DNA from 3 places in the Pandoraea sp. SD6-2 genome. Region 3 is predicted to be linked to each of the others. Evidence: predicted binding sites of a transcription regulator. Region 3 holds the regulator's gene; each other region holds the start of a gene.
What was found. Region 3 encodes LexA, which represses DNA repair genes until DNA is damaged. Its sites were predicted from a motif close to ACTGTATNNNNATACAGT; they were not measured.
Positions count from the first base shown of each region.

Region 1: C266_RS19710 (ATP-dependent helicase) is a predicted target of LexA. The motif match lies at 1,920-1,937, and genes of this name have one in related genera.
Region 2: C266_RS07575 (DUF2471 family protein) is a predicted target of LexA. The motif match lies at 3,324-3,341, and genes of this name have one in related genera.

Region 1 covers NZ_KB944454.1:720,967-730,862, reverse strand. Annotated here, with positions in the region: gene C266_RS19720 (voltage-gated chloride channel family protein) at 1-880, shown strand, start outside; gene C266_RS19715 (DUF72 domain-containing protein) at 877-1,809, opposite strand; gene C266_RS19710 (ATP-dependent helicase) at 1,997-4,081, shown strand; gene C266_RS19705 (DUF4239 domain-containing protein) at 4,349-5,140, shown strand; gene C266_RS19700 (DUF1653 domain-containing protein) at 5,209-5,490, shown strand; gene C266_RS28460 (DUF6726 family protein) at 5,717-5,887, shown strand; gene C266_RS19690 (lipase family protein) at 6,167-7,339, opposite strand; gene C266_RS19685 (HdeD family acid-resistance protein) at 7,505-8,908, opposite strand; gene argG (argininosuccinate synthase) at 9,129-9,896, opposite strand, start outside.
Region 2 covers NZ_KB944431.1:7,815-17,710, reverse strand. Annotated here, with positions in the region: gene C266_RS07595 (GntR family transcriptional regulator) at 1-579, shown strand, start outside; gene C266_RS07590 (DUF4019 domain-containing protein) at 606-1,157, opposite strand; gene C266_RS07585 (GGDEF domain-containing protein) at 1,277-2,455, shown strand; gene C266_RS07580 (glutathione S-transferase family protein) at 2,504-3,223, opposite strand; gene C266_RS07575 (DUF2471 family protein) at 3,370-3,894, shown strand; gene C266_RS07570 (exonuclease domain-containing protein) at 3,933-5,630, shown strand; gene C266_RS07565 (LysR family transcriptional regulator) at 6,016-6,996, shown strand; gene C266_RS07560 (NAD(P)/FAD-dependent oxidoreductase) at 6,993-8,486, shown strand; gene C266_RS07555 (ABC transporter permease) at 8,483-9,457, shown strand; gene C266_RS07550 (ABC transporter permease) at 9,457-9,896, shown strand, end outside.
Region 3 covers NZ_KB944423.1:134,134-144,029, forward strand. Annotated here, with positions in the region: gene C266_RS00620 (CysB family HTH-type transcriptional regulator) at 1-44, opposite strand, end outside; gene C266_RS28315 (TOBE-like domain-containing protein) at 169-465, opposite strand; partial or broken gene C266_RS00625 (sulfate/molybdate ABC transporter ATP-binding protein) at 510-1,245, opposite strand; gene cysW (sulfate ABC transporter permease subunit CysW) at 1,273-2,178, opposite strand; gene cysT (sulfate ABC transporter permease subunit CysT) at 2,209-3,072, opposite strand; gene C266_RS00640 (sulfate ABC transporter substrate-binding protein) at 3,097-4,128, opposite strand; gene lexA (transcriptional repressor LexA) at 4,566-5,219, shown strand; gene C266_RS00650 (hypothetical protein) at 5,388-5,807, shown strand; gene C266_RS00655 (enoyl-CoA hydratase/isomerase family protein) at 5,818-6,960, opposite strand; gene typA (translational GTPase TypA) at 7,169-8,992, opposite strand; gene C266_RS00665 (MarR family winged helix-turn-helix transcriptional regulator) at 9,290-9,799, shown strand.

The DNA.
Region 1 (9,896 bases), on a different contig from region 3:
GGCAGGGTTCGCATCGGTGTTCGGCACGCCGCTCGCGGGGGCTGTCTTCGGTCTGGAAGTGCTCGCCATCGGGCGCTTGCGTTATGACGCCCTGTTGCCGTGTCTCGTTGCGGCGCTGGTTGGCGACGCCGTCACGCGTGCCTGGGGAGTGCATCACACCGCGTACATGATCGCACCTGGCTTATTTACCGCGTCGATGTCGCTCTCGGGCGCGTTCAGTGCCGCCGTCGCCGGGGTGCTTTGCGGCCTGACCGGCATGGCCTTCGCGCAGGCGACGCACGCGACGTCTGCCTTCATGAAACGGCGCATCGCCTATGCCCCGCTGCGGCCCGTAGCCGGGGGCGTGCTGGTTGCGGCCGCTGCCACGGCGTTGGGCACGCCGCAGTACCTCGGTCTCGGTATTCCGACCATCGTCGACGCGTTTCATACCACGCTGCCCTGGTACGACTTCCTCGGCAAGGCGCTCTTCACGGTGGTCACACTGGGCTCGGGGTTCAAGGGCGGGGAGGTGACGCCGTTGTTCTACATCGGCGCGACGCTGGGCAACGCACTCTCGCATGTGTTAACGTTGCCCGCAGCCGTGCTCGCGGGCATCGGCTTTGTCGCGGTATTCGCCGGGGCTGCCAACACGCCCATTGCGTCGACGTTGATGGCCATCGAGATCTTCGGCCCGCAGATCGGAGGCTATGCTGCGATCGCGTGCGTGCTGGCGTATCTGTGTTCCGGGCATACGGGGATCTATCGTGCACAGCGCGTCGGGCACGGCAAGCATGGCGCCGTGCCGGAAGGCATGCGGCTTGCCGACCTGCCGGCATGGCGCAAGTCGCTCGGGGCCGGTCGCCGTGCTGCGGAAGACGCGCAGGACACGCGCCGCCGCTAAACGGTGCCGCGCGCCAGATCCCTCAGCGTTCGCTGAAATGCCGCCGCGTTTTTCATGCCCTGATCCTCGTGATTCGTGTTGAAGAGGACATGTGTGTCGTCGGCCAGCGCCGCAATGCGTTGGACGCGAGCCGAAATGTCGATCAATTCGCTCGCGCTGTATTCGTAGACGAATCGCCCGGACGAGGCGACAACGCCCTGCCGGTTCCACGCGTCCGCATTCCGGCCATGCAAACGCACGACACACAGATCGTCGCGCGTCGTCGCCCATACGGCGGGCACCGTATTGTCGAATCCCCCCGGACTGTCGACGATGGTGTGCGCCGCGCCCGTCTCGCGCAACATGGCCAGCGTGGCGGCTTCGCGCGATGGCGTGTCGAACCAGCTGCGGTGCCGGAATTCGATGGCGTGCCGCTCGCCCTCCAGCCGCCGTGCCGTCTCGAAGACGAGCGCCCGGCCTGCCTTGTCGTTGCGCACGCGCGGCGAGAACTGGAAGTGAATCGCCGTCAGTTGTCCGCTCTGACGCAGCGGCTCGACGGCTTCGAGATAGCGTCGCCAGAGTTCGTCGCGCAGTTCGGTGGGGATGTCGTGCGGCGTGACGTCGCCTGCAAGCCCTGGTCTCGCCCCACCGCTCGCGCCAAGTGCGTCGGCGATGTCGGGGGGCAAGGCCGCGAGGGGTGTCGTATGGCCGGTGAACGCGCGAAACGCCTTGATGTGGAAGCGAAACGAGGGCGGCGTACGTTGCGTCCATCGCCATGCCACGGCGGCATCGGGCAAACGGTAATAGCTGCTGTCGACTTCCACCAGATCGAACTTCGACGCGTAGTGACGCAACCGTGCCTCGGGCGTAGCAACGCCCGGCGGGTAGAACCGTCCGCAAGCAATGAGTGTCGGATCGGTCCATGACGAGGTGCCGGTGCGAATCGTCATGAGGCAGGTCGGTGGGGCTTCAATAGGGCGCTGGCGGGGAGGCAGCCGCGAATTGTCTCGAATTGTCTCGAATTCGAAAGGGACTCGATGGGCATTGGCGACGCCGTTATAATGTACAAATATACAGTACTCTTTGAGCGTAACCCCGGGCAATCGTCCGCATTCCCGTGGTTTTCCCAGATCTCGCATGTCAGAACAGCCGACTGCCGCCGCCCGCAATCCGTGGGCCGAACTCAACGAACGCCAGCGCGAGGCCGTCGACCACGGTGTGGGTGACGGTGGCGAGCCCGGCGGCCCGTTGCTCGTCATTGCCGGGGCGGGTTCGGGCAAAACCAGCACCCTTGCCCATCGCGTGGCCAACCTGATCGTGCGCGGGGCGGATCCCAATCGCATCTTGCTGCTCACGTTTTCGCGCCGCGCGGCGGGCGAAATGGAGCGGCGTGTGGGGGCCGTGCTTCAGAAGGTGTTGGGGCTGGCGTCGTCGCAACCGCCGTCGCTGCCGTGGGCCGGAACGTTTCACGCCATCGGCGCGCGCCTGCTGCGTGACTTTGCTTCGCGCATCGGTCTGTCGGAAGCGTTCACTATTCACGACCGCAGCGATGCCGAGGATCTGCTTGGCATCGCGCGTCACGAACTCGGTTTTTCCAACACGCAGTCGCGCTTTCCGCTCAAGGGCACCTGCCTGTCGATCTATTCGCGGGTGGTGAACAGTCAGGCACCGCTCGCGGAGGTACTCGCGAAGCATTTCCCGTGGTGCGCGCAATGGGAGGCGCAGCTCAAAACGCTCTTTGGCGCCTATGTCGACGCGAAGCAGGCACAGCACGTTCTCGACTACGACGACTTGCTGCTGTACTGGGCTGAAACGATGGGTGCACCGGAACTCGCACGCGAGTTGGGCGAGCGCTTCGATCATGTCCTCGTCGACGAGTATCAGGATACCAACCGCTTGCAGGCGCAGATTCTGCTCGCGATGAAGCCCGATGGGCGCGGCCTGACCGTTGTCGGGGACGATGCGCAGTCCATCTATGCTTTTCGCGCGGCCACGATCCGCAATATCCTCGATTTCCCGGCACAGTTCGCCGAGCCCGCGCATGTGGTCACGCTCGAGCGTAACTATCGGTCGACACAACCGATTCTGGATGCATCCAATGCCGTGATCGCCGAGTCGAGCGAGCGCTATGCGAAGGCGCTGTGGACCGATCGCCACTCGACGCATTTGCCGCAGCTCGTCAACGTGAGCGACGAATCGGGGCAGGCGCGCTGGGTCGCCGATCAGGTGCTGGCGCAGCGCGAGACCGGCACGCCATTGAAGCAGCAGGCGGTGTTGTTTCGTACCGGCAGCCATAGCGCCGCGCTGGAGTTGGAGCTGACACGCCGCAACATCCCATTCGTGAAGTTCGGGGGGCTGAAGTTTCTTGAGGCGGCGCATGTGAAGGACATGCTGTCGATCCTGCGCTGGGCGCACAACCCGGCCAGCCGCCTGTCGGGGTTTCGGGTGGCGCAACTCATCCCGGGCATCGGTCCGGTGAGCGCGACACGTCTGCTCGACGCCATGGCGCAATCGGCCACACCCGCTCAGGTGCTCGCGGACTTCAAACCGCCGTCGGCGGCAGCCGCCGATTGGCAGGCGTTCGTGGAAGTCTTCATGGCGTTGCACGACACACGTGTTGCCTGGCCCGCCGATGTCGATCTCGCGTTGCGCTGGTATGCGCCGATGCTCACGCAACGCTTCGACGATGCCGCCGTGCGTCAGGCCGATCTCGAACAGCTCGCCCGCATTGCGGGCACGTACGGCTCTCGCGAGACATTCCTGACCGAATTGACGCTCGACCCCCCGGACGCGACGAGCGCGCAGTCCGGCGTGCCGTTGCTCGATGAGGACTACCTGATTCTGTCGACCATCCACAGTGCGAAGGGGCAGGAGTGGCACTCGGTCTATGTGCTCAACGTGATCGACGGATGCATTCCGTCCGACATGAGTACGGGTGACGACGCGGACATCGAGGAAGAGCGGCGGCTGTTGTATGTGGCGATGACGCGGGCGAAAGCATCGCTGCAACTGGTGGTGCCGCAGCGGTTTTACGTGCATCAGCAAACCGGTCTGGGAGATCGTCACGTGTATGGCACGCGCAGCCGCTTCGTCTCCGACAAGATGCTGCCGCTGTACGAAATGTTGCCGAAGCCGCGCGAAGGCGATGTGCCGCGTGGGCCGGTGGGCGACGTGACCGTCCACATCGATGTCGCAAGGAAGCTCCGCAGTGCGTGGTCCTGACATCGTTCTACGCCAGATGCGGTTACGCCGAGGTCGCGATGTATCCCGGCGAGGAATGGGGTAGCGGCTTCACGACCGTGTTTGCCGGCCAAGGCCCTCTGAGCCGCGAAAACGCTCGCCACGTTTTTCGTTGTCAGATACGGAAATTTTCCGAAGTTGCCCTCTTTTGCGCATCAGGTATAGTCGCCGCATCGGCGGCGGGGCGTTGCGCATCGCCGCCATGCCGTTTCCATAGAAACTTCAAAAGACGCATGCGAGGGGATGCAAATGCAATGGCTGGTTGACCAATTGACGTTGCTGCCGACGGGAGTGTTGCTTGTCTGTATGGCGCTCGGCACGGCGGTGGTTGCCGTCGTCGTCGCCTGGCTTGCGCGTATCTGGTTGTTCGATCGGCTGGCCGACCCGTCCGAAGTGCGCGGCACGGTGGCCGACGTGGTCCATGGCAGCCTGCTGGCGTTCATCGTCTTCGTGCTTGCTCATGTGTTGACCGACGTGCGTGGCAACCTTGGCCGCGCCGACGATCAGGCGTTGCACGAGGCGTCAGTGGTGAGGCGTCTGGATCGGGAACTCAAGGCGGTAGGAGATGCCGATGCGCAGGCCGCGCGCGTGCTGCTGCGCAGTTACGTGAAGTCTGCGGTCACCGACGAATGGGCGACGTTGGGCGCGGCCGATCCCGACCTGTCGCCGGTGACGGAGCAAGCGCTGACGGCGTTCGTCGGTGTCACGCGCCGAGTGATCGCGAAGCACGAAGACAGCGCCAGTTCGATCCGCACGCTGCTCGACCGGCTGGAGGAGTCGCGGCAGGGACGCTTCGAGAACTCGACGAAGACAGTACCCGGCGTGTTCTGGTGGGTCATTTCGCTCTTCATGCTGGCGGGAATGGCGATGAATGGGCGGTATCCCGGCTCGTGGAAAGGAAATTTCATCATTGCGATCCATATGGGTGCCATCGGGATGGTGGTTGCCCTGATCATCAATCTGGATGAGCCGTTCCGTGGTGTGTCGGCCATCTCGCCTGCGCCACTGGCGAAATCGGTGGGTATCGCGGTGACCCGCTGACGTGGGCGTTTCGCGAGCGTTTCTTGTCCCGGATTGGTTCCGGTTGTCGTAAGCAGGAGAGGAGAACGATGTATTCGAATATGCCAGCGCCGTCGGCGGAATCGACACCGGAAATCGAGGCGTTCCGCCCAGGTGTCTACCGTCACTACAAAGGCAATTGCTACCTCGCGCTGGGCATCGCCCGCGCCGACGAGACCAATGAACCGGTAGTCGTCTATACGCGACTCTATCCACGTGAAGGGTTGCCCATGAGCACCCGCCTGCTGCGCATTTGGAACGAGCCGGTGATGACCCAGAGCGGGCCGGTGCCGCGCTTCACGTACATCGGCCACACCACCCCCGCCGCGTGAGCCATCGTGTTTGCGCGCCTGCGCGCTCGGTATCGGCGCCGCCCGAACTGCACGATTCACCTCACCTCGCCATTTTCAGGATCTCGCTCCCGTGACCTCACTCCTCCCGATGCGCCATCAGGCCATTGCCGCTTCCCGCGCGTACCCCGTAGCGGCCGACGAGCACGATCCCCGCATCGCCGAGACGAATGACGCGACATCGGCGTCGAAGCCCGCACCGCGCAACCTGCGCCGTTGGTGGGCCTTGTTCGCGATTCTTCCGTTTGTGACTTCGGTGTCGGGGTGTGGATTGATGGCCGCGCCATGCCGGGTGACGTCAGCGGGGCTGAAGATCATTCCGGGCGTCGGGGGCGTGCTGGCCGCGCCGACGGACGCTTGCGCAGCGGCCATCGACTGATCGTCCCGCGTGACAAGCGGCCGGACGGCAGCCAGTTTCCGGACGTAGAAAAAAAGAAAGCCCGCAAGCTGCGGGCTAAATCCATATCAGGAGGAGACATGGAGGAGACGAGTTCAGTATAGGACGACGTGCTGCAACGCACCATATGTATTTTTACGTAAGTCCCCACATGTTGCGTACTTGCAACGACAAATAAATCTCATGAAATCAATGATTTATTTCCATTGCAACGTATGTCCCGGTCTGTCCGGTTTCTTGAATTTCGATTTCTTCCTCTAGTTATTGTGCGTGCGCACGTCTTTTCGTCGACATTTGCTCGAGGATGAACGGCACCGAATCGCGCAGGGACGGATTGAGCGTCGCGTCGTGGTCGAGTCCATCGTATAGGTACACGCGCGTCGTGGTGCCCGCTTTGGCGACGTCGTGCGCAAATGCTTGCTGCATGATGACCGGCACGTCGATGTCTTTGCTGCCAATACCGATGAACACCGGGTGCTTGATGTGAAGTGTCGGGTAGCGCAGCGACGGCGTTTGGTGGTTCAGCAGCGTCTGGATCATCGGCTGAAGGCTGTTGCCGGCGTTCAGGCCTGCGGCGGTGGAATGACTGGTCAACTCGTCAATGCAAAGCGTGCGGGCCTCGTCGAGCACAGGTAGCGCCTGCGGTGAGAAGTACCGCGCTGCCTGCAACGTCGGATCACGGTCGGCCGCCGACAGGAACAGGTACATCGCGTAGGGAATCTTCGGGTCCGGCGCGCCCGGATCGGGTTGACCCGCGAACAGCATGGCGGCGGACGTCTGGGCATTGAAGTACGGCGTGCCCGTGAGCACCGTCGCGATCACTTTGACGTCCGGCGCGTACAACGGTTGATAGCCTGCCGCCGAGAACGCCGCATGCGCCCCCTGCGACTGCCCGACGATGACCACGCGATTCTGCAACGGGAACACGCTGCGTGCGGCGAGCAGACTGTCGAGCACGCTATAGGCTTCCGCGCGCGCATTCAGGTAGTGATGCAGCCCTTGCGAGCCGAGGCCCGCGTAGTCGGGCGCCACAATCGCGAAGCCGAGCGAGAGCCAGGTGCCAAGGTACTGAATGTCGCGTTGGCTGCGCACGTTGAGCGACGGCGCACACGCGCTGGCGATACCCACGGTGCCATGCGCCCACACCACCACGGGCCAGCCGCCGCGCGGTGCCGGCCCCTTGGGCAGGAAGACTGCGCCCGTGTCCTCGCGGGCCTCGATGCCGCCAACGCCGTCGATGGAACTGTAACGAATGCGGAATTGTTCGCCGGCTTCGGGTAAGCCATGGTCCGCTTCGAGTGGCTGCCGGTCGACGATGGCACCGTGAGGAATGGTGGCGGGAGCGGCGTCGGGCGTGATCGCGTGGGCGGCGCGGCCGATGACCAGACTGGCGAACAGGGCGGCGCTCGCGAAGCGCCAAAGGCGGTTGAACATGTTGAGCTGTCCTCGTCTTGGGTTGTGCTTCTGAAGCTCTCACGGGCGGCGAATATGCGTTGTCCGCATGTCGGCAGCCATTGCCCTGGCCAGTACAGGTGACGTTACACCGTCCCCTGCCGAATGTCTCGACGGATCCCGTCTCAACCTGGCCTCAACCCGTCGTCAGCCGTGCGACGCCTGATTGCCCTGCGTTTGCGCGACGGCGGCTTGCTCTGCGGCCTCACGCCACGCGCGACGCGACCGGCGCATGCGACGCAGCGCGAGCGACGACATCGTGATCCAGCCGAACGGACGCGGATCGACGAGCATGCTCACCGCGCGGGCGTAATCGAGCACCAGACCCGGCGTCCAGGCCATGGTCTTGGCTCGCTTGCGCAGTTGGGCCGCGACCCATAGTTCTGGCGTGAGCCACAAGCGTACGAATGTCCACCAGCCGGCGTCCGCACCGTCCTGCAGTCGCCCGACCCGGCCTTCGATGGCGGCTTCGAGTGCCTTGGCGACGCTGCTCGAGCAGTTGCGGTGCGTGAGGTTATACGTGGCGTTCTGTTGGTACGTCTGCCAAAAGGCGCTCAGTTGCCGGGGGCTGTAGTTGCGAATGCGGACTTTGACCGTCGACGGACACCAAGCCTTCGATTCCGTCGCGTAGTCCGGCTGGAACACGCCCGGCACATCGTTTTCGCGCGTGGCGCGCAGCAATTGCCCGAACTGGTCCGGCGAGCGGTCGATTTCCTTGGCCGGGTAAAGACTCACGTATATACCCTCATGGCTTTCCAGCGCCGCGTGACCCGTCGAGATCACGCCGTTCTTGTCGACGGCGGCGATGTAGCGATCGATTACCGGGTGGCGGCGTGCCGGCGCCTTGGCCGAGCCCGAGGGTGTCCAGACATGGACGGTCAACGCCGGCTCGGAATCGGCCGGTGGGCCTTCCCAGCGCGGTGCACGCGGACGCTCTTCCCACAAGTGCCGCTTGTCCTCCGGGCTGCCGAGAATCTGCTCGACGCGGAAGTCGCGGCGCATGCGTCGCGCTCGCATCGCGAGCACCAACACGTTCCAGCCGGTGAACGCGAGTCCCAGCCCGATCGCATACGGCAGCGTGCCTTTGTAATGCGTCGGATACGGTTGGTAGAAGAAGATCGCGACGGCGATCTCAAGCAACCCACCCGCCATGGCCCACGCCCAGCGCGGATAGCGCACGACATACGCGGCCACGCATTGCAGCAGGCCGTCGGCGAGGAACAGGGTGCCGAACAGCATCGACAGCCAGAAGTTGCCGGATCGTTGGTCGAAGAACAGCACGAGCAACGCGGCCACCGTGAACGCGCCTCCTTTGAGCCCGCGCACGATGCGCTGGCCACCTACGCCAATGGTAACGATGGCGAGCGTTGCCAACCCTTCGAGCAGGAGCAGCCAGGCGAACACCTTGAGCGGGAAGTGCACCACACCGTCGAGTGCGTCGAAGATGAGCGCCAGCCCGAAGGCGAAGAAGATCGCACCGATCCAGATCAGTGCGCGCGCCCGGCGGCGCAGGTAATCAACGCCAAGCAACAGCAGTATCAGACGTACCAACGTTAGGTCTCCATCGCATGCGTCCACCCCGCCGATCACGGGGAAAGCGCGCGCCCCGAATGCGGGAGGAATTGGGAGTTAGCTTATTTGACGCTATCTTAGCGCGTGAACCGTGACAGGCCAAAAAACAAAGGCGGCGCGCTCCTTTCGGGGCGCGCCGCCTGTTGTGACAGACAACACAGACGCAGCGCCCCGTGGGGCGATGCGTTAGCCGGCTGACTTACTCCTTTTTGCCTTCGAGCTGCGGCAGGGCGTCGTCGCTCGATGCGGTGAGCAGACCGGCCTTGGCGTAGGTCATCAGCTTCTCGCGCGTGTCGACGATGTCGAGCGTGCGCATCGTGAGTTGACCGATGCGGTCGAGCGGCGTGAAGACCGAGTCGCCCTTTTCCATCGTCAGGCGCTCGGGCTTGTAGGTAAGGTTCGGCGAGGTCGTGTTGAGCAGCGAGTAATCGTTGCCGCGACGCAGTTCGATGGTCACTTCGCCGGTCACGGCGCGCGCCACCCAGCGTTGCGCCGTCTCGCGCAGCATGATGGCTTGCGGGTCGAACCAGCGGCCCTGGTATAGCAACCGGCCCAGACGGCGGCCGTTCTCGCGGTACTGCTCGATGGTGTCTTCGTTGTGAATGCCGGTCACGAGCCGCTCGTAAGCGATGAACAGCAGCGCGAGGCCCGGGGCTTCGTAGATGCCGCGGCTCTTCGCTTCGATGATGCGGTTCTCGATCTGATCGCTCATGCCCAGACCGTGACGGCCGCCGATGCGGTTGGCTTCTTCGAACAGTTCAACGGCGTTGGCGAACGTCTTGCCGTTCAGCGCCACCGGTTGACCCTCTTCGAAGCGCACGGTGACTTCTTCCGCCTTGATCGCGCAATCGTCGCGCCAGAACGGCACGCCCATGATCGGCTGCACGATCTTGATGCCCGAATTCAGGTGCTCGAGATCCTTGGCTTCGTGCGTCGCGCCCAGCATGTTCGAGTCCGTCGAATAGGC
Region 2 (9,896 bases), on a different contig from region 3:
CTTACCTCGGAACTCAGGCCGGGGCAGCGCCTCATCGAAGACGATCTGATTCAGCGGCTTGGCGTTGGACGTACCCCCGTGCGTGAGGCCTTGCTCATCTTGCAAGGCGAGGGCTTCATCGCCCGCAATCGTGGCTGGGAAGTTCAGGGGGTCGACCACCTGCAAGTGCACGCGATCTTCGAGAGTCGTGCGGCCATCGAGGCCGAAACGGCGCGACTCGCCGCGCGCAAAATCACGCCCGAAGCCTGCGACGCCCTGGCCGCGCTCATCGATCAGATGGAGCCGGGTGGTCATTTACCGCGTCTGGCCCTCAATCGCCTGAACACGGAATTTCACGATCTGATCGTGAAGGCAGCCGATAACATCGTGCTGGCGCAGTTTCACGATCGGACGCAGTTCTATTACTGGGCGTTGCGCATCCCCGTCATGTTCTCCGACGAACAACTGAGCGCCACCAACGCCCAGCACCGTGAATTGCTCGCCGCCCTGCGAGCCCATGACGACGAACGGGCAGCGCAGATCGCGCGAGCCCATGTCGAGACGACGATGGACATCGTCGAGCCCGCCCTGCCGCGCTGAAGAAGCGCCTGCGGGCACTCGCCGCCTCAGCGCACCAGATAGCCGGCTACCCGCCAGCGGCTATCGATGCCCAAGACCATCGTCACCATTTCATGGGCGTCGGCCTTGCGCTCAAAGACCGTGTCGTACTGAATCACCACATACTCGCCTTCCGGCTGCCCCGGAATGGTGCGCGTAAATACGGCGTCCTTCGTCTTGCGCGACTTCACCTTCCCCAGCGGCGAACGCGCTGTGCTCAGACTTTGCGCCCAGTCCTCGGCCGAGATGGCGCGTTGGAACGCCGGCGCGGCCTGCTCCCAGCTTTGCAGCCCACGATTAAGATCCGTGAGTCCAAGCCAGAGGTTGGCGGCTTCAAGCGCCGGGCGCACGTCGCGGTTGATATCGGCCGCCGGTGCGGTCGCACCGCTTGCAGGAACCGAGAAAAGCGGCGGCTGTGCCCTGCGGCGCTCCATTGGCTCCTGCTGCGCCTGCACCGGCAGGGCACTCAGGCTGCCGGCCACACTCGCGGTCAACGCCAGGATGTGCAACAGACGGAAACGGCGGGCACGATGCGGCGCGAAAGACTGGGTCGTCAACATTGACGCAAACTCCTTGAAACGAAAAAGACTAACCCGCTCATTCTACTGGCGTGTAACGCGCGCAGCCGCGTACATTACAATGCACAACACATGCTCGTTCCCCCCCGTTGGTCATCGCCATGTTGACGACGTCTTTGCTCGCGATCACCTCCCTGCTCAGCTTCATGATGTTGCTGATCGTGGGTTCCCTTCTACGTTCGCGCGTGGCAGGCATACGTGAATGGTGCCTCGCCAACGTGGCGGTACTTATCGCCCTGCCGCTGTTCGCCCTGCGCGGCGTCGTGCCCGACTTCCTGTCGATTCCCGTTGCTAATATCGCCCTCGCCGGCGGTCTGCTGTCTTACTACGCCGGGTGTGCCCGTTTTCTCGGTCAGCCGACGCATTGGCGCGTGCTGGGCGCGTCACTGGGTGTTCTCGCCACCGCGATCCTGTTCTGGTTCTACGGCACGGACAATCCGCAAATGCGCGTGATCTTCGTCTCCGCCTATCACACGACGATGCTGCTGGCCATCGCCCAGCTCATTGCACGGCACATCCCGCCGCGCCGCCATCCCTATAACTATTGGCTGACGGCGGGCCTTGCAACGGTGTTCGCCATCGGACATGCCGTGCGCGGCGCGGTCTTCGGCCTGACGCCGGCCCCCGGTCCGGAACTGTTCGCACCGACGGCATTCAACGCCGCGATGCTCACGATCGGCTCAATCGTCATGCCCGCCATGACGATGGGCGCGGTCATGATGATTCACGATGCCATGCTCGCGACCGCCGAAGAGGCCGCCAACCGCGACTATCTGACCGGCGCGCTCTCACGCAAGCATTTCGACCTGCTGGCGCGTCAGGAAATGGCACGCGCCCTGGCGCGCAGTCTGCCGCTGTCGATCGTGGTCATCGATCTCGATCACTTCAAGCAGATCAACGACACGCACGGCCACGCCGGCGGCGACACGGTGCTGCGCGAATTCGTGAAGCTCGTGCGTGACGTCCTGCGCGAGGGCGACATCTTCGGGCGATTGGGCGGAGAGGAATTCGCGGTGTTGCTGCCGGGCACGGACACGCCTGGCGCCATCCGCATTGCCGAGCGGCTGCGCACACAGGCGAGCCGTCATCTGGTGGCCGGCCCGTTCGGCGTGTGTCATTACACGTTGAGTGGCGGCGTGGCGACGTGGCACGCACATGAAAGCCTCGAAGCGCTGTGCATGCGGGCCGACCGCGCCCTGTATGCCGCGAAGATCTCCGGACGCAACCTCGTGCTCTCCGACGTTCTCTCCAGCGACGAGACGGCGCCCGAGGCGGGCTGAGTCGGCGCGGCCTGCCTCACCGCATCGCCGCATCGCATCCGCCGCCGCTCAAGCGCGCGAGCCGTCGCCTGCATCGCCGAAGAACTCATGGCGCATGCGCGCCACGTACGCGCTCAGATTCGGATGGTTCTCGATCTCGTCGCGCAATGTCATCCGGAAGTCCGGCGACATGGCGCTTGCGATGAATCCGAAGGCCGTTGCATCGGCACCGCATGGCGCCGGCCCGAAAAAGTACGGTTTGTCGCCCAGCAATTGGGCCGCGGCCTGCGTGCCGCGCTTGAGCAGTTGGGCTTGCTCCTGCTGCGTATAACGCCCCGTCCCCTGCCCGTGCAACGTGTTTCTGACCTTGCGACGGATGAACGCCTGCGCGAGGGGACGCACCGGCCAGGGAATCGCCTTGAAGAACGACGCGGGACCTTTGGCGAAGTTCTCGTCGTCGCACCAGCGCGCCTGCACCACGTGCCAATAGAAGTGATCCTCCAGCGCCTTCTCGAACATCCACGCGGCACCTCGTTGCTCAGGCGTGAGACCCGCGTCGAAATCGAACCCGTACTTGCGTTCGATGTGCAGCCGGATCAGCGTCGAGTCCGCCACGATCTCGCCGTTGTCATCGATATAGGGCAGCTTTCCCTTAGGTGCCCGCCGAAAGCCGCCGCGATTCGTCTGATACGGCAGCCCGGCGAGCTTGAGCAGCATTTCCGCTTTGACCACGAACGGGCTGGCGTCCGGCAGCCCGAATGCCGGGCCGAAGGTGTACAGGGTCAACATCGAGGGCAGGCTCCTGCGCAATAGGAATGGAATGGCGCAGAGTATTACATGCGACGATGACGGCGACCCCGGTAATCGGACAGGGTTACCTCACTCGCGCACTGTGATTTTATACAGTATTATGTTCCTCAATCGAGGAATGTCATATGGAAACCATCGACTGGGATCAACTGGCACTGAGCGCCGCCGAGCGGGACCTTGCCGGTATCGTGCGCGAAATCGCCGCGCGTTATGCGCAACAGGGCCAGAGCATCACGGAAGTGTCGCCGCCCGCCGCTCTCGCGGCGGAACGCTCGGGCAGGTCGAACGCCCCTGGCAAATTGAGCGAAACCGCACCGGCACTGGCGCTGGACTGGCGCACGCTCGTGGCCATTGCCGATGAAGCGGAGGCCGATATCGGGCTGCACGCGCGCCATGAGCCGTGGGTTCTGGCGCGACTGCTGCGCCTGCCCGGCGACGAGGCCTTGCGCCGCGACGGCGCACTGCCGCCGCTCGATGCGCCCGTCGATCTGCACTGGCCGGATGCGCCGGCCCCCGCCGTGTTCCGTGCCATCGCCGCCGCGTTCGCCGATGACGGCCTGGACGATGCCGCATCGTTCGCGGCGCAGCCATCGGCACGGCCCATCGCAGCACGGCCCCATGGTTCGAACGGTCCGGCGTGTGCGGCCTGACAGCCACCGGAAATTCAAAGATCAACGAGGTTCACGAAGTGCCTGAATTCGCCGTCGAGGACGCCAACGCGCAAGCCATCCCCGAGGTCACGGACCCGGATGTACTCGCCCGCTCCCTGCCTGCGCCGATGGTCTTCGTCGATCTGGAGACGACCGGCGGCAACGCGCTCGAAGACCGCATCACGGAGATCGGCGTGGTCGAAGTCGGCCCGCACGGCGTTGAACAGTGGAGCACGCTGCTCGACCCGGCCGAACCGATTCCGCCATTCATCCAGCAGTTGACGGGGATCACCAACGAGATGGTGCGCGGCCAGCCGTCGTTCGAAACGCTGGCCCAAGGGCTGGCGGAACGTCTGCACGGCAAACTGTTCGTCGCCCACAATGCGCGCTTCGACTACGGTTTTCTCAAGAACGAGTTCCGGCGTGCCGGCATCGGCTTTCAGGCTGACGTGCTTTGCACGGTGCGTCTGTCGCGTCTGCTCTTCCCCTCGGCGGCCCGTCACGGGCTCGATGCACTGATTGCCCGCTTCGGCCTCTCTCCGCTGGGCCGCCACCGCGCGCTCGCCGACGCCGATCTGCTCTGGCAGTTCTGGCAGAAACTCCACACGATTTACGCGCCCGATCTGATCGGACAAGCGGTGCAGCGTGTGACCAAACGATCGAGCCAACCGCCGCAGTTGCCGGACGAAGCGATCGACGCACTGCCAGACAGTCCCGGCGTTTATCTCTTCTACGGCGAAGGCGACACACTGCTTTACGTCGGCAAGAGTGTCGATATCCGCTCACGCGTGCGGTCGCATTTTTCCAGCGATCACCAAGTCGCGAAGGACCTGCGCATCTCGCAGGAAATCCGGCGCGTGGAGGCACGCCAAACGTTGGGGGAACTTGGCGCATTGCTGCTTGAGTCGCAATTGGTTAAGCAACTGCAGCCGGTGCATAACCGTCTGTTGCGTCGTGCGTCGAACCTCTACAGTTGGCAACTCACAGCGCCCAGCGATACGCCGCAGCTCGTGAGCGCAAAGGCAGTCGACTTCGCCAGTGCCGAGTCGTTGTATGGCACCTTCTCCTCGCGTGTCAGCGCGCAGAGTGCGCTGCGGGCGCTGGCCGACGAACATCGTCTGTGCTGCGCGCAACTCGGGCTGGAGAACATGGCGGCCGGGCGCCCATGTTTCGGGTATCAGGTCAAACGATGTGACGGCGTGTGCGTCGGCGACGTGCCGCTCGCCGTGCATACCGAGCGGGTTCGCGAAGCCCTCACGACGCTGCAACTCGACACCTGGCCCTACGACGGCCCCATCGCCATTGAAGAGCATGGCGCAGGGAATCGCGCCACCGAAGTCGAATACCACGTCATCGATCGTTGGCAGTATCTCGGCAGCGTGGCGTCGCGTGAGGCATTGGACGCTCTGGTTGACAGCATGCCCGCCGTGACGGGCTTCGATCCCGACATCTATCGTCTGCTGGGCCGGCGTCTCGCCGCCTCCCGGCAAGGCACCGATCCGGCCGCGCTCGACACCGCCACAGCGCAGTCGCCGGACGAAGCGCCGGTGCCGATACCCGCACGCCGCCAGCATGCGCCGCTGGTCGTTCTGCCACTGAGCCGTCCGGCGTTTCGCCTGAGCCCGGTCGCCCCGCCGGAAAGCGCCCCCAAGAAACGCAGCGCCGCATTGTTGCGCCGCCGCCAACCGCGTCCCGAAGACCCGGCGCAATTTCGTCTGCCGTTCGACGCGCATTAAGCCTGCGGAGGCGCTCGCGTGAGCGCGATTCCCCCCCCCACCTGCATCGCCCCTCCTCGATGCAGTACCCCGCGCCACGCCCCCGCCAGCAACAGCCAGCGCTGTCCCGCTCGAAGGCTTCGGCTTCGCCCCTCTTTCATGCAACGCGATGCACTCGCGGTGCCCTCAATTTATTTCTCCCCGGCGTCCACCTAGGCAAAACCCTCCTTTCCACACCACGGAATGAGCATATAAATATTAAGTATTTGCAAGACGCATGCTAAAGGTCAAAGAATACGCAATCCGAATACAAAAGGCATTGCGACATTGGCGACTTCGGCGTCGTCGATGACGGGGTGCCGGCGCGTGGGGTACGCGCCGGCACCCCGTCCCCACACAGAGCCAGATGGAATTACGCCAACTCGAAGCCTTCGCAGCGGTCATGTCGACCGGCAGCATCACTGCTGCCGGGCGTCTGCTCGGGCGCTCGCAGCCTGCCATTACGCGGATGATTCAGGAGCTGGAGGCCGAAATCGGCTACGCCTTGTTTGCTCGCAGCGGTCCACGTGTCACGCCGACCGAGCAAGGCTTTCTGCTCTTCGAGGACGTCGAGCATGTGCTCGCCGGCTTGCAGCAGATCCGCGCCCGTGCCGACGAAATCGCGCGCGGCCAGACCCGTCCATTGCATATTGCCGCCACGTCGGCACTTGCCGCCGGCCTCGTGCCCGCCGCCCTCGCTCTGCCGGGACTCGCTCGTGACAGTGTCCAGATTCAAATGCGCAGCACATCGCCCGAGCAGGTCGTGCATGCCGTACTCACGGGGGCGGCAGATATCGGCGTCACCAGTCTGCCGCTTGAACATCGCGGCATTGTCGTGCACTGGATCGGCGAGGCCGCCTGTGTCGCCGCCGTGCGCAGCGACGACCCGCTGGCCAGTCACGACCGCCTGCCGCTCGCCGCATGTGCGGGGCGCCGCATCATCACCATGCAGAACCCGTACCGGTTGCGCCGCCGTCTCGATCAGGCGTTCGTGCAAGCGGGTGTCGCCCCCGTCGGGCTCATCGAGACCAACGCGTCGATCAATGCAATGACGGCGGTTCGCGCCGGACTCGGCGTCGCTGTGCTCGAGCCGGTCACCGCCTACGGCCTGCCGCTCGCCGACGTTGCCGTGCGCCCGATCGACGCCGACATTCCTTTCTTCTTCGGCGTCATCACCCGTGACGCGCGCGAGCCGTCGCCCGCCGCACTCGCGCTCGTCAGCGCACTTGCCGACGCCGCGCGCCACCTGCTGCCCGATTTCGTGCAGCGTGCCGCCACCGAACACGCTCAAGTCTTGCAGTCGCTCTATGGCGACTTGCCCGCTCCCAAGGAAGCTCTGTCGTCATGACCCAGTCCCCGACACCCGCCACCGGCCTGCCCGCGCTCGAAGCGCGCCTGCGTCAGGATCTCGCCTGGCTCGAACTGCCCGCCAAGCACTGGGTGCCCGAGCGCACGCACAACGGCCAGCCCGTGCTCGACGTCGCCATCATCGGTGGCGGCATGGCCGGTCTTGCCGCCGCCACGTCGCTCACGCATCTCGGCGTGGGCGCCGTGATCTTCGATCAATCACCGCGCGGCTTCGAAGGCCCGTGGGCCACCACCGCGCGCATGGAAACCCTGCGCTCGCCCAAGCAACTCACCGGTCCGGCGCTCGGCCTTCCCGCGCTCACCTTCCGCGCATGGTTCGAAGCCCAGTTCGGCCTCGAAGCGTGGGACGCCCTCGACAAGATTCCCCGCCTGCAATGGATGGATTACCTGCGCTGGTATCGCGACGTGCTCGCCATCGACGTGCGTAACGACCATCGGATCACTGCCGTGACGCCCCAAGGCCGCGACGGTCTCGTTGCGCTGTCGCTTACATCGCCCGCCGGGGAACACACGATCTATGCACGTCATGTGGTGCTCGCCACCGGTCGCGATGGCCTGGGCGGGCCGACCGTACCGGCGTTCGCCCGCGAATTGCCACGTCGCTTCTGGGCGCATTCGTCCGACGTGATGGACTACGCAACGCTGCGCGGCAAGCGCGTAGGCGTGATCGGCGCAGGGGCGTCCGCCATGGATAGCGCCGCCACGGCCCTCGAAGCCGGTGCGGCCAGCGTCGACCTGCTCATTCGCCGCGCCGATATTCCGCGTATCAACAAGGGCAAGGGCGCCGGCAATCCGGGCCTCACGCACGGTCACATCAACCTGCCCGACGAATGGAAGTGGCGCATCCGTCACTACGTCAACGTGCAACAGGTGCCGCCGCCGCGCGGCAGCACGCTGCGCGTTTCGCGTCATGAGAACGCACGCTTCAACCTCGGTGCGCCGATCCTCGACGTCACCCCGGTCGGTGACGAACTGCATGTTCGCACCGCAAAGGGCACGTTCGTGCTCGACTTCCTCGTCTTCGCGACCGGCTTTCGCATCGATATCGAAGGACGTCCGGAATTCGCCGCGTTCTCGAAGTTCGTGCGCAAGTGGAGCGACCGTTACTCACCCGCCGCAGGGGATGAAGACGTTGAACTGTCCGATTCGCCCGACCTTGGCCCGACCTTCGAATTCCTGGAGAAGACGCCCGGCGATTGCCCCGGACTGGAGCGCATCCATTGCTTCTGCGCACCCGCTACGCTATCGCACGGCGCGGTCTCAGGCGATATCCCGGCGGTGAGCGAAGGCGCAAAACGTCTGGCACAAGGGCTGGCGGGCACGTTCTACCGTGAAGACGTCGCGCATCACTACACGAACATGGAGGCATACGCCGAACCGGAAGTCTATGGCGACGAGTGGACACCGGCACCGCCGCCCCCTGCACTCGACAGCGAGACCGCCACGAAGGGCGAGGAGCGCATCGCATGACCGCCTGGATTCTGCGCCGCGCGCTACAAGCGGTCTTCGTGGTCTGGCTGATGACACTGATCGTGTTCGTCGGTCTGCACGCGATCGGCAACCCCGTCGACATCCTGATCGGTCAGGACGTCGATCAGGTCGACCGTGCGCGCATCATCGCGCAACTCGGCCTCGACCAGCCGTTGTGGCGTCAATACCTGTCGTTCCTCGGCGGCGCGCTGCACGGCGAGCTGGGCAACAGCTTCGTCTACAACGTGCCGGCCATTCAGTTGATTCTGCAACGCCTGCCCGCCACGCTTGAACTGGCCTTCGCCGCACTCATCCTGGCGGTGTTCATCGGCATTCCGCTGGGTCTCTTCGCGGGCCTTTACCCGCGCAACCCGATCTCGAAGCTGCTGATGACCGGCAGCATCGTCGGCTTCTCGCTGCCGACGTTCTGGGTCGGCCTCATGCTCATCATGTTCTTCTCGGTGCATCTGGGCGTGCTGCCCGCGAGCGGCCGGGGCGAAACGGTACGCGTGTTCGGCGTTGAGTGGTCGTTTCTGACCATTGACGGGCTGCGTCACCTGATCCTGCCCGCGCTCAATCTGGCGCTGTTCAAGATCTCGCTGGTGCTGCGTCTGACGCGTGCCGGCGTGTCGGAAGTACTGCCGCAAGACTTCGTGAAGTTCGCCCGCGCCAAGGGACTGTCACCACTGCGCGTGGTGCTCGTCCATGTGCTGCGCAATACGCTGATTCCGCTCGTGACAGTGCTTGGCCTGGAGTTCGGCTCGACGATCGCGTTCGCCGTGGTGACGGAGAGCGTATTCTCGTGGCCCGGCGCCGGCAAACTCATTCTCGACAGCATCAACTCACTCGACCGCCCCGTGATCGTGGCGTATCTCATCGTCGTGGTGTGCCTGTTCGTGTCGCTCAACCTGATCGTGGACGTGCTCTACAAGTGGCTCGATCCGCGTGTGCGCGTGGAGGCCGCCGCCTGATGTCGCCCAATCTGTCTCCCAACGGCACCCCCGCCGCGCTCGCGCCCGAGCCGGTGCCCATGCGTCGCGAATCGCCCTGGCAGCAGGGCCTGCGCGAGTTCGTCCGCTCGAAGAGCGCCGTGCTTGGCCTCGTCTTGCTCGTCGTGCTGATCGTCGCCGCCATTACCGCCCCGTGGATCACGCCGCAGAATCCGTATGACCTGATGCAGCTCGACGTGATGGATGCGCGCCTGCCGCCTGCCACGGCCAACGGTGCCGCCACGTACACGTACTGGCTCGGCACCGACGGTCAGGGCCGCGACCTGCTCTCCGGCATCATCTACGGGCTGCGTATCAGTCTGGGCGTCGGTGTCGGCTCTGCACTCATCGCCGGCATTCTCGGCACGATTCTCGGGCTGATCGCCGCCTACGCCGGTGGGCGCGTCGACGCCGCCATCAT
Region 3 (9,896 bases):
TGCCGAACGGCTTCGCGCACATAGCGCAACTGCTGGAAATTCATGATGTAACTCCGCCTTGTTGCTTTGTCTGTCCGTGACGTCTCAAAACGTCAACGATGTGTACCCAATGGCTTCAACTTGTTGTGGTCTGTCGTTCGATGCTGTCATGCGACACCGCCGTGCGGCTCACGCGTGTGCGGAGAACACCCGCAACTGACGCGGCACTGCCCGCAGCGGGGCGCCAGCATCGGCGCCGAGCGCCTGCCAGCCCGAGCGCGTGAGTTCCGCCTCCCATACCGCATCGCCCGGTGCGGCGAGTTCCACGCGCACGGTGCCGCCCAGCGGAATCGCGCGGCGCACGGCCACGTTAATACCCGGGCCACCATCGTGCGCCGGCAGCAGCGCGAGATCGTGCGGACGCACGTACGCAATCGCACGGCCATCCTGCGGCACAGCCGGCAAATCGTCTTTGTGCACCGTCACGCGATACGCGCCGGCGTCTGCAATGAAATCGTGCGTGCGCAGTTCCCCCGGCAACCGGTTCGCGGTGCCGAGAAACTCATAGACGAACGCGCTCTGCGGCGTGTCGTAGACGTCTTGCGGTGCGCCGATCTGCTCGACCTTACCGCGATTCATCAGCACGATGCGGTCGGCGACTTCGAGCGCCTCTTCCTGATCATGCGTGACGAAGATCGTCGTGATGTGCAGTTCGTCGTGCAGACGTCGCAGCCAGCTACGCAACTCCTTGCGCACCTTGGCGTCGAGCGCACCGAACGGCTCGTCGAGCAGCAGCACCTTCGGCTCGACGGCCAGCGCCCGCGCCAGTGCAATACGCTGGCGCTGTCCGCCCGAGAGTTCTGCCGGGTAATGGTCAGCCAGCCAGTCGAGCTGCACGAGACCGAGCAATTCGTGCACCTTGTTGCGAATCTGCGCATCCGAAAGACGTTCGCGGCGCGACTTCACGCGCAGCCCGAACGCTACGTTCTCGAACACCGTCATGTGACGGAACAGCGCGTAATGCTGAAACACGAAGCCGACCTGACGCTCGCGCGTGCCAACCGAGGCGACATCCTCGCCGTTCAGAACGACGCGACCGGCGTCTGCAAACTCCAGCCCGGCAACGATGCGCAGCAATGTGGTCTTGCCGCAGCCGGACGGCCCGAGCAGCGCGACCAGCTCGCCCGTGGGGAATTCGAGACTTACTTCGTCGAGCGCCGCGAAATTGCCGAACCGCTTCGAAACCTGTTGTACCTGGATACTCATTGTCTTGTTCCTCGATGCGATGTCCGCTCAGGCCGCCACGGCATCTTCGCGACGCGCGGCCTTGTCCTGCGCCAGCTTGCGTTCGGCCCACAGCTTCAGGGCCAGCGTGGCGAGCGCGAGCAACGCGAGAATCGACGCTGCCGCAAATGCCCCCACCGTGTGGTAGTCGTTGTATTCAATTTCCACATGCAGCGGCAGCGTGTTCGTCTCGCCGCGAATATGGCCGGAGACGACCGACACCGCACCGAACTCGCCCATGGCGCGGGCATTACACAGAATCACGCCATACAGCAGCCCCCATTTGATCTTCGGCAGCGTCACGCGCATAAACACCTGCCAGCCGGTGGCGCCGAGCACACGAGCGGCTTCCTCTTCCTCACTGCCCTGTGCCTGCATGAGCGGGATCAATTCGCGCGCCACGAACGGGAACGTGACGAACACCGTCGCGAGCACCAGTCCGGGCAGCGCGAACACGATCTTCAGGTTGTGGGCGTCGAGAAAGTCCCAAATCGGCCCTTGACGGCCGAAGATCAGCAAGAACGTCATCCCGGCGATCACCGGCGAAACCGAAAACGGCAAATCGATGAGCGTGGTCAGCACGCTCTTGCCCTTGAAGTCGAAGCGCGCAATCGCCCACGACGCCGCCACACCGAACACCAGATTGAGCGGCACGGCGATGACGGCGATCAGCACCGTGAGGCGAATGGCCGAGAGCGCGTCGTCGTTCGTCAGGCCGTCCCAGTAAGCAGCGAATCCCTTGCCCAGGGCGGTAACGAATACCGACGCGAGCGGCAACACCAGAAACAAGGCGAAGAACAGCAGCGCGACGCCAATCAGCACGGCCTTGACCAGCGCGGGCTCGTCGGTCGGATCGGCGTTACGCGCCTTGGCCGCATGCGGCAAGGTGCGTGACAGTGCGAGTGAATCTGACATGGTCGAAACGTTCTCTCTCGTTTTCCTGAATCACACGCCGCTGGCGCGCCGGCCCGAATGACGGCGTTGCAGCCACCATTGCAGGATATTGATAAGCAGCAGCAACACGAACGAGATCACCAGCATCACCACGGCCAGTGCCGCAGCGCCCGCATAGTCGAACTGTTCGAGCTTGGTCACGATCAGCAGCGACGTGATCTCCGAGACCATCGGGATGTTGCCGGCGATGAAGATGACCGAGCCGTACTCGCCCACGGCGCGCGCGAAGGCCAGCGCGAAGCCAGTCAGCAGCGCAGGCAGCACGGCCGGAAGAATCACGTGACGCAGCGTCTGCCAGCGTGTGGCGCCCAAGCACGCCGCCGCCTCTTCCTGCTCACGCTCGAACTCTTCGAGCACCGGCTGGAGCGTGCGCACCACAAACGGCAGTCCGATGAACGTCAGCGCCACGAAAATGCCCAGCGGCGTAAAGGCGATCTTGATGCCGAGCGGTTCGAACCAGCGTCCGATCCAGCCGTTCGGCGCGTAGATCGCCGCCAGCACGATGCCCGCCACGGACGTGGGCAAGGCGAATGGCAGGTCGATCAGCGCATCGACGAATCGCCGGCCTGGGAAGGTGTAACGCACCAGCACCCACGCCAGAATGAAACCGAATACGGCATTGAGGATGGCGGCCGCCAGCGAGATGCCGAACGTGAGGCGGTACGACGCCAGCACGCGCGGCGAACTCACAGCGGTGACGAAGCTCGTCCAGTCGAGCGAGCTTGCCTTGATGAAGACCATCAGCAACGGCACCAGCACCACAAGGCTCAGGTATGCGACGGTGTAGCCCATCGTCAGGCCAAAGCCCGGCAAGGCACTCGGCTTGCGCCAGAGGGGAAACAGTGCGGTACTCATGCGAGGGTCCCTTTCGTCGTAGCGTTACTTCTTGGTATAGATCTGGTCGAAGATGCCGCCGTCCGCAAAGTGCTTGGCCTGCGTCTTCGTCCAGCCGCCCAGATCGGCGTCGACAGTGTAGAGCTTGAGCTTCGGATATTGCGACGCGTATTTCTTCGCGATCTCCGGCGAGCGCGGACGATAGAAGTGCTTCGCGGCGATTTCCTGACCTTGCGGCGAATACAGCCATTGCAGATAGGCTTCGGCAGCCTTGCGGGTGCCATGCTTGTCGACGTTCTTGTCGACCACGGCCACCGGCGGCTCCGTCAGAATCGACGACGACGGCACCACGATGTCGAACTTGTCCGGACCGAGATCCTTCACCGAGAGCAGCGCTTCGTTTTCCCACGCGATCAGCACGTCGCCGATACCACGCTCCACGAAGGTCGTGGTGGCACCACGAGCGCCCGAGTCGAGCACGCCCACGTTCTTGTAGAGCGCTTTGACGAAATCCTGCGCCTTTTGCTCATTGCCGCCCGGTTGCTTGAGCGCGTAGAGCCATGCGGCAAGGTAGTTCCAGCGAGCGCCCGCCGACGTCTTCGGGTTCGGCGTCACGACGCTGATGCCCGGCTTGACGAGATCGCCCCAGTCCTTGATCCCCTTCGGATTGCCCTTGCGCACCAGCAACACGATCGTCGAGGTGTACGGCGTAGCGTTGTCAGGCAGACGCTTTTGCCAATCCTTGTTCACGAGGCCGGCCTGAGCCAGTTCGTCGATGTCGGCAGAGATGCCGAGCGTGACGACGTCGGCAGGCGCGCCATCGAGCACGGTACGGGCCTGCTTGCCCGAGCCGCCGTGCGAGGCCTTCACCGTCACCGTGTCGCCGGTGGTCTGCTTGTAATGGGCTTCGAAAGCCTTGTTGTAGTCGGCGTACAGCTCACGCGTCGGGTCATACGAGACATTGAGCAACGAAAGGCTCGCGGCCTGCGCCTGAATCGTCATGCCGGCGGCCAGTGCCAGGCCGCCCAGTGCCACCACCAGCTTCTTAGCTTTCCATCCCCGTGCTGCTTTGCTCATGACTTGCACTCCTTGTTTGCTTCTCGTGTGTAGGAGGCCAGTCTATGAGGGGCGCTAAATAATTAAAAATAATATTTTTTCGTTTGTTTATGCCGGAATAAGGATTGGCGAAATGATGCTGAAGGAAGACTTTGGTTACCCAACCGTATATCGGCTCAGCCGCAGCGGCCTTCAGCGCGCTCGCTCCCTTGTCTCCTCAGGGGTTCGCATAAGTGACAGGCGGTGATGACCGATAGCGTCTGGCGGCCCCGTTGCAGCGGCGCACGTCAATCTACTGCGCGGCGCTTCCGATGCCCAGCGGCCCATGGCACTGGCGACGTGCGGCGCGAAGTCGGGGAGATGTGGCGGAAACTTCACGCACTACATGAAGTTTTCCCTTGCGTTTTTACAAACACTGTACAAAAATACAGCCACCTGTGCTTCCATACAGTGATGCCATGATCAAACTTACCGCCCGTCAACAGCAGGTCTACGAACTGGTCCGACAAGCGATCGAGCGCACCGGTTTTCCGCCGACACGCGCTGAAATCGCCGCCGAACTCGGCTTCTCTTCCGCCAATGCCGCGGAGGAGCACCTGCGGGCGCTAGCGCGCAAAGGAGTGATCGAATTGGCTGCGGGCCAATCGCGTGGCATCCGCCTCAAGCGTCTGGACGAAGCGGGTGGTGTACACCAGTTCACGTTGCCGCACATGGGCCTGATGCAGTTGTCGCTGCCCCTCGTCGGACGCGTGGCTGCGGGCAGCCCGATCCTTGCGCAGGAACACATTGAGCGCAACTTCCAGTGCGACCCGAACATGTTCGCGCGCCAGCCCGACTACTTGCTGAAGGTGCGCGGGATGTCGATGCGCGATGCAGGCATTCTCGATGGCGATCTGCTGGCCGTACAGAAGGCTGCCGATGCGCGCGAGGGCCAGATCGTCGTGGCACGCCTTGGCGACGACGTAACCGTCAAACGCTTTCACCGCGTGCCGGGCGGCGTCGAGCTGATCGCCGAGAACCCGGATTTCGAAAACATCAACGTCAATGAAGGTAGCGGCGACTTTGCGCTCGAGGGCATTGCGGTCGGCCTGATCCGCAACAACGATCTCTAAGCGCGACTCCGGGGACTGCGCGTTGTAGCGCAGCGCCCCACTCCCTGAAGATTTGCATTTCCGATTGCGCCGGGCTGGGTCCGGCGCCCGTGCCCTGCTGCGCCCGCAATTTGCGAAATACGCGGCAGGACGCGTCCCTCAGACCCACATTGGAAAAAGGATCGCATCATGGCTCGACTCTTTGGTTTGCTGCGTACGTCTTTCGGTCAATCGCGCGTGCGAGCCACTTCGCAAGCTCGGCTGTCAGCCGTGTACGGACTCTCGGCCCTGTCTGGCCCGTTCGCTTCCGCCCCCGCCATTGCCCGCTCCTACACGGTGCCCGCACGCGCACGCAGCACCGTCCTGCCCCGCACACTCGCGGCCGCCGTGGCGTCGGCAACGCGCCGCGCATGTCCGTCCGGAAAGGCCATCAAGGCATCGCGCAACGTGCGCGAACTTCAACATCGCGATGCGCAAGTGACACCAGCGGATCACGAAGTCCGTGTATATCGCGACGTATCGCACATCGTGATGGTGGGCAGCATCGCCGACATCTGCCGCAAACTCGATCAGGCGGTCGGCGAGCAGTTCTGCCTCGCTGCGGTATAAGCGCCCAGACTCACCCGCAACTGCGTCGCTCGACGGGCCCTGACTTGCCGAGTTGGCGTAGCGGATTGTCGGCGCCGAGGCGATCCCCGTCGAAGAAGCGCGCGACGTCTGCCGGTTTCACCGACTCAATGTCGGCATGCTGCCAACGCGGCGCGTGGTCCTTGTCGACAACCAATGCGCGAATGCCTTCGACACTCTCCGCGCCGGTACGGCCGTCGAGATTGAAGACGCTGCGCATCATCAGCCATTCCTCACGAAGTTCATCAGCCAGCGACAGCTTGCGCGCACGACGCACCTGCTCCAACGTGACGCAAACCATCAACGGCGAGCGCTTGCTGCGCAGAAGGTGTTCCGTCTCCTCTGCCCAGCCCGAATATTCACAGCGCGCTTCGCGCTTGAGCGCCCTCAGAATGGCCGGCATGTCCGGCAGCCTGAAGTGACTGTCGATCACATCGCGCAGCGGCGCGAGCTTACCTGGCGCCAGACCGGCCGGCGGCAGCGCTTCACGGGCGAACATGCGTGCCGCGTTGAGTACGGCGTCGCCATCTTGCCACTCGCCGTTTGCCAGCAATTCGCACAGCGCCGGCAATGAGGCCCGCGGAACAACCGCGTCGGCCAGACCGATTTCACAGGCGTCGACCGCACCAAACACAATACCGGTCGCGCCAAGGTACTCGCCGAGATGCCCCGCGAGGTTAGCAAGGAAGCTCCCGCCGCCAACGTCCGGGAACAGACCGATGGCTGTCTCCGGCATCGCCATGCGCGTTGCCTCAGTGACGATTCGCAACGCTGCGCCCTGCGAAATCCCCATGCCGCCGCCCATCACCACGCCGTCCATCAGTGCAATATAGGGCTTCGGGTACGTGGCGATCGTGTAATTCAGCGTGTACTCGTCCGTGAAGAAATCCATGATGTCGGTGCGCCCTGCGCTCACGGCCTCGTGGAAATATCGAATGTCGCCGCCCGCACATAAGCCCTTCTCGCCTTCGCCTTGCAAAACAACGCCCAGCACCCTGGAATCGTCACGCCATGCGCCGAGTGCCGACGCCATCGCGCGAATCATGTCGTGCGAGAGCGCGTTGAGCGCCTTTGGGCGGGTCAGGGTAATGAAGCCGATGCGGCCGCGGATTTCGGTTCGAACAAATTCGGTCATGTCTGGCGAGTGCTTCAGCAATATCAACGGAACGGTCGCGCGCGCGACGCGACCTCTCGGGGGCTTTCGACAGCATGCAGGCACCGCGCGCCGCATGTCGAAAACCACAACGAAAAAAGCCGGTGCGAAGCACCGGCTTTCTTTCCAACAGACTGGCATCGAGGCGCAGCAGACGTTCATCCGCTACGCTGTGACGCCATCGCCGGCGTTACTTCTGCTCACGCGATGCGCGCTTACGCTCGTGTTCCACGAGGTAGCGCTTGCGCAGTCGAATCGTCTGCGGCGTGACTTCGACCAGTTCGTCGTCATCGATGAACTCGACAGCGTATTCGAGGCTCATCGCGATCGGCGGCACCAGACGCACGGCTTCGTCGGTACCCGACGCCCGCACGTTCGTGAGTTGCTTGCCCTTGATCGGGTTGACCACGAGGTCGTTGTCACGGCTATGGATACCGATGATCATGCCTTCGTACAGCGCGTCGCCCGGCGACACGAACATACGGCCGCGATCTTGCAGCTTCCACAGCGCGTAGGCCACGGCGGCACCGTCGTCTTGCGAGATCAGCACGCCGTTGCGGCGCTCACCCAACGTACCATCCTTAAGCGGTGCGTAAGCGTCGAAAATGTGGCTCATCAGGCCCGTACCACGGGTCATCGACAGGAACTCGCCCTGGAAACCGATCAGGCCGCGAGCCGGAATGCGGTACTCGAGGCGCGTACGGCCACGACCATCCGACACCATGTCCAGCATTTCGCCCTTGCGGCGGCCGATTTCTTCCATGACCGCGCCCTGGTGCTCGTCTTCCAGGTCGATGGTCAGCATTTCGTACGGCTCGTGCTTCACGCCGTCGATTTCCTTGAGCACCACGCGCGGACGCGACACGGCCAGTTCATAGCCTTCGCGACGCATGTTCTCGATGAGAATCGTCAGGTGCAGCTCGCCACGGCCCGACACTTCGAAGACGGAGTCTTCCGCCGTGTCTTTCACGCGCAGCGCCACGTTGTGATTCAGTTCCTTGTGCAGACGATCGCGGATCTGACGGCTCGTCACGAACTTGCCTTCACGGCCGGCCAGCGGCGACGTGTTGACGCAGAAGTTCATGGTCAGCGTCGGCTCGTCCACCGTCAGCAACGGCAGGGCTTCCGGCGTGTCGACGTCGCAAATCGTTGCGCCGATACCCACGTCTTCAATGCCGTTGATCAGCACGATGTCGCCCGCTTCCGCACCTTCCGGCGACATCACGCGCTCCAGGCCCCGGAACGTCAGCACCTGATTGATCTTGCGCTTGAGCACTTCGCCCTCCGGGCCGAAGCGCATCACCACTTGCTGGCCCGGCTTGATGCGGCCACGCGTGATACGGCCGACACCGATACGGCCAACGAACGTCGAGTAGTCGAGCGAGCTGATCTGCAGTTGCAGCGGACCGTCGACATCCGCTTCGCGGACCGGCACGTGCTCGAGAATCGCCTCGAACAGCGGGCGCATGGTGCCTTCGCGCACATCGGAGTCGAGGCTGGCGAAACCGTTCAGCGCCGACGCGTAGACGATCGGGAAGTCGAGCTGCTCGTCGGTTGCGCCGAGCTTGTCCATCAGATCGAACGTCTGGTTGATCACCCAGTCCGGACGTGCGCCCGGACGGTCGATCTTGTTGACCACGACGATCGGCTTCAGACCGAGGGCAAGTGCCTTGCGGGTCACAAAGCGCGTTTGCGGCATCGGGCCTTCAACGGCGTCGACGAGCAACAGCACGCTGTCGACCATCGAAAGCACGCGTTCCACTTCACCGCCGAAGTCCGCGTGTCCCGGGGTATCGACGATGTTGATGTGCGTGCCTTCGTATTCGACGGCGCAGTTTTTGGCGAGGATCGTGATGCCGCGCTCTTTTTCGATGTCGTTCGAGTCCATCACGCGTTCAGCGACTTGCTGGTTTTCGCGGAAAGTGCCCGACTGGCGCAGCAACTGGTCGACGAGCGTGGTTTTGCCGTGGTCGACGTGCGCGATGATGGCGATATTACGGAGAGCGCGGGTCATGAAAGAGGTGCTCGAAAAAAGCCTTTGGAGAATCCGCGATTCTACCACTTGCGCATGTCTCGCGTCATGGCCTTTCTGCAATGCAACAACGGCGGACGACTTTCAGGCGCCGTCGTCATGAACCGCTTCCCCACGCTCCCCCATCTTCTCCCGCTAATTCTTGTCGCCACGCACCAATCCAACACAAAGCATCGACCCCTCCAGCAAAATAATTGCCTAGTCAACTATTGCATGGCCTTGAAATTTATTAAGCGGACGCTATAATCGTGACTAGTCAACTATTGCAGCAACACGAAAATGGCCGAACCGCCCGTCACCCCCTCCGCTACCGCGCCGACGCCGCAGCCGGGCGCGCCCCAGAGCGACCCTCCCCGCAACGCCTATGACATCGACGATTCCCTCGGGTATCTCGTTGCCCGGGTGCGTCAGTTGATTCTGGCCGAGTTGACGAAGGAAACGTCGCAGTACGGCCTGACGAGCACGCAGGCGACCATGCTTTACAAGGTCGCCACAGGCAAGAGTAAGACGGCGGCCGATCTGGCGCGTGACTACTGTATAGACGCGAGCGCGGTCACCCGCCTGCTCGACCGGCTTGAAGCACACGGACTGCTGATGCGTGAGCGCAGCAAGATGGATCGCCGCACGGTGAACCTGAGTGCGACCGAGGCCGGATACGCAATGGCCGATCGGATGCCCGACATTTTCGTGCGCGCCGCCGACCATCTGTTGCAAGGTTTTTCCGTGGAGGAAGTGGGTTTTCTGAAAAGCCTGTTGCGGCGAGTCATCGCCAACGGCGAGTCGGGGTGACGGTGAAAGCCGTTCCGATTTGCCTCCCAAAAAACATGACGAGTCCACTATTTCACGCCCTCGTCAATGCCCAATTCCCGATTATCGTCAGTACAAG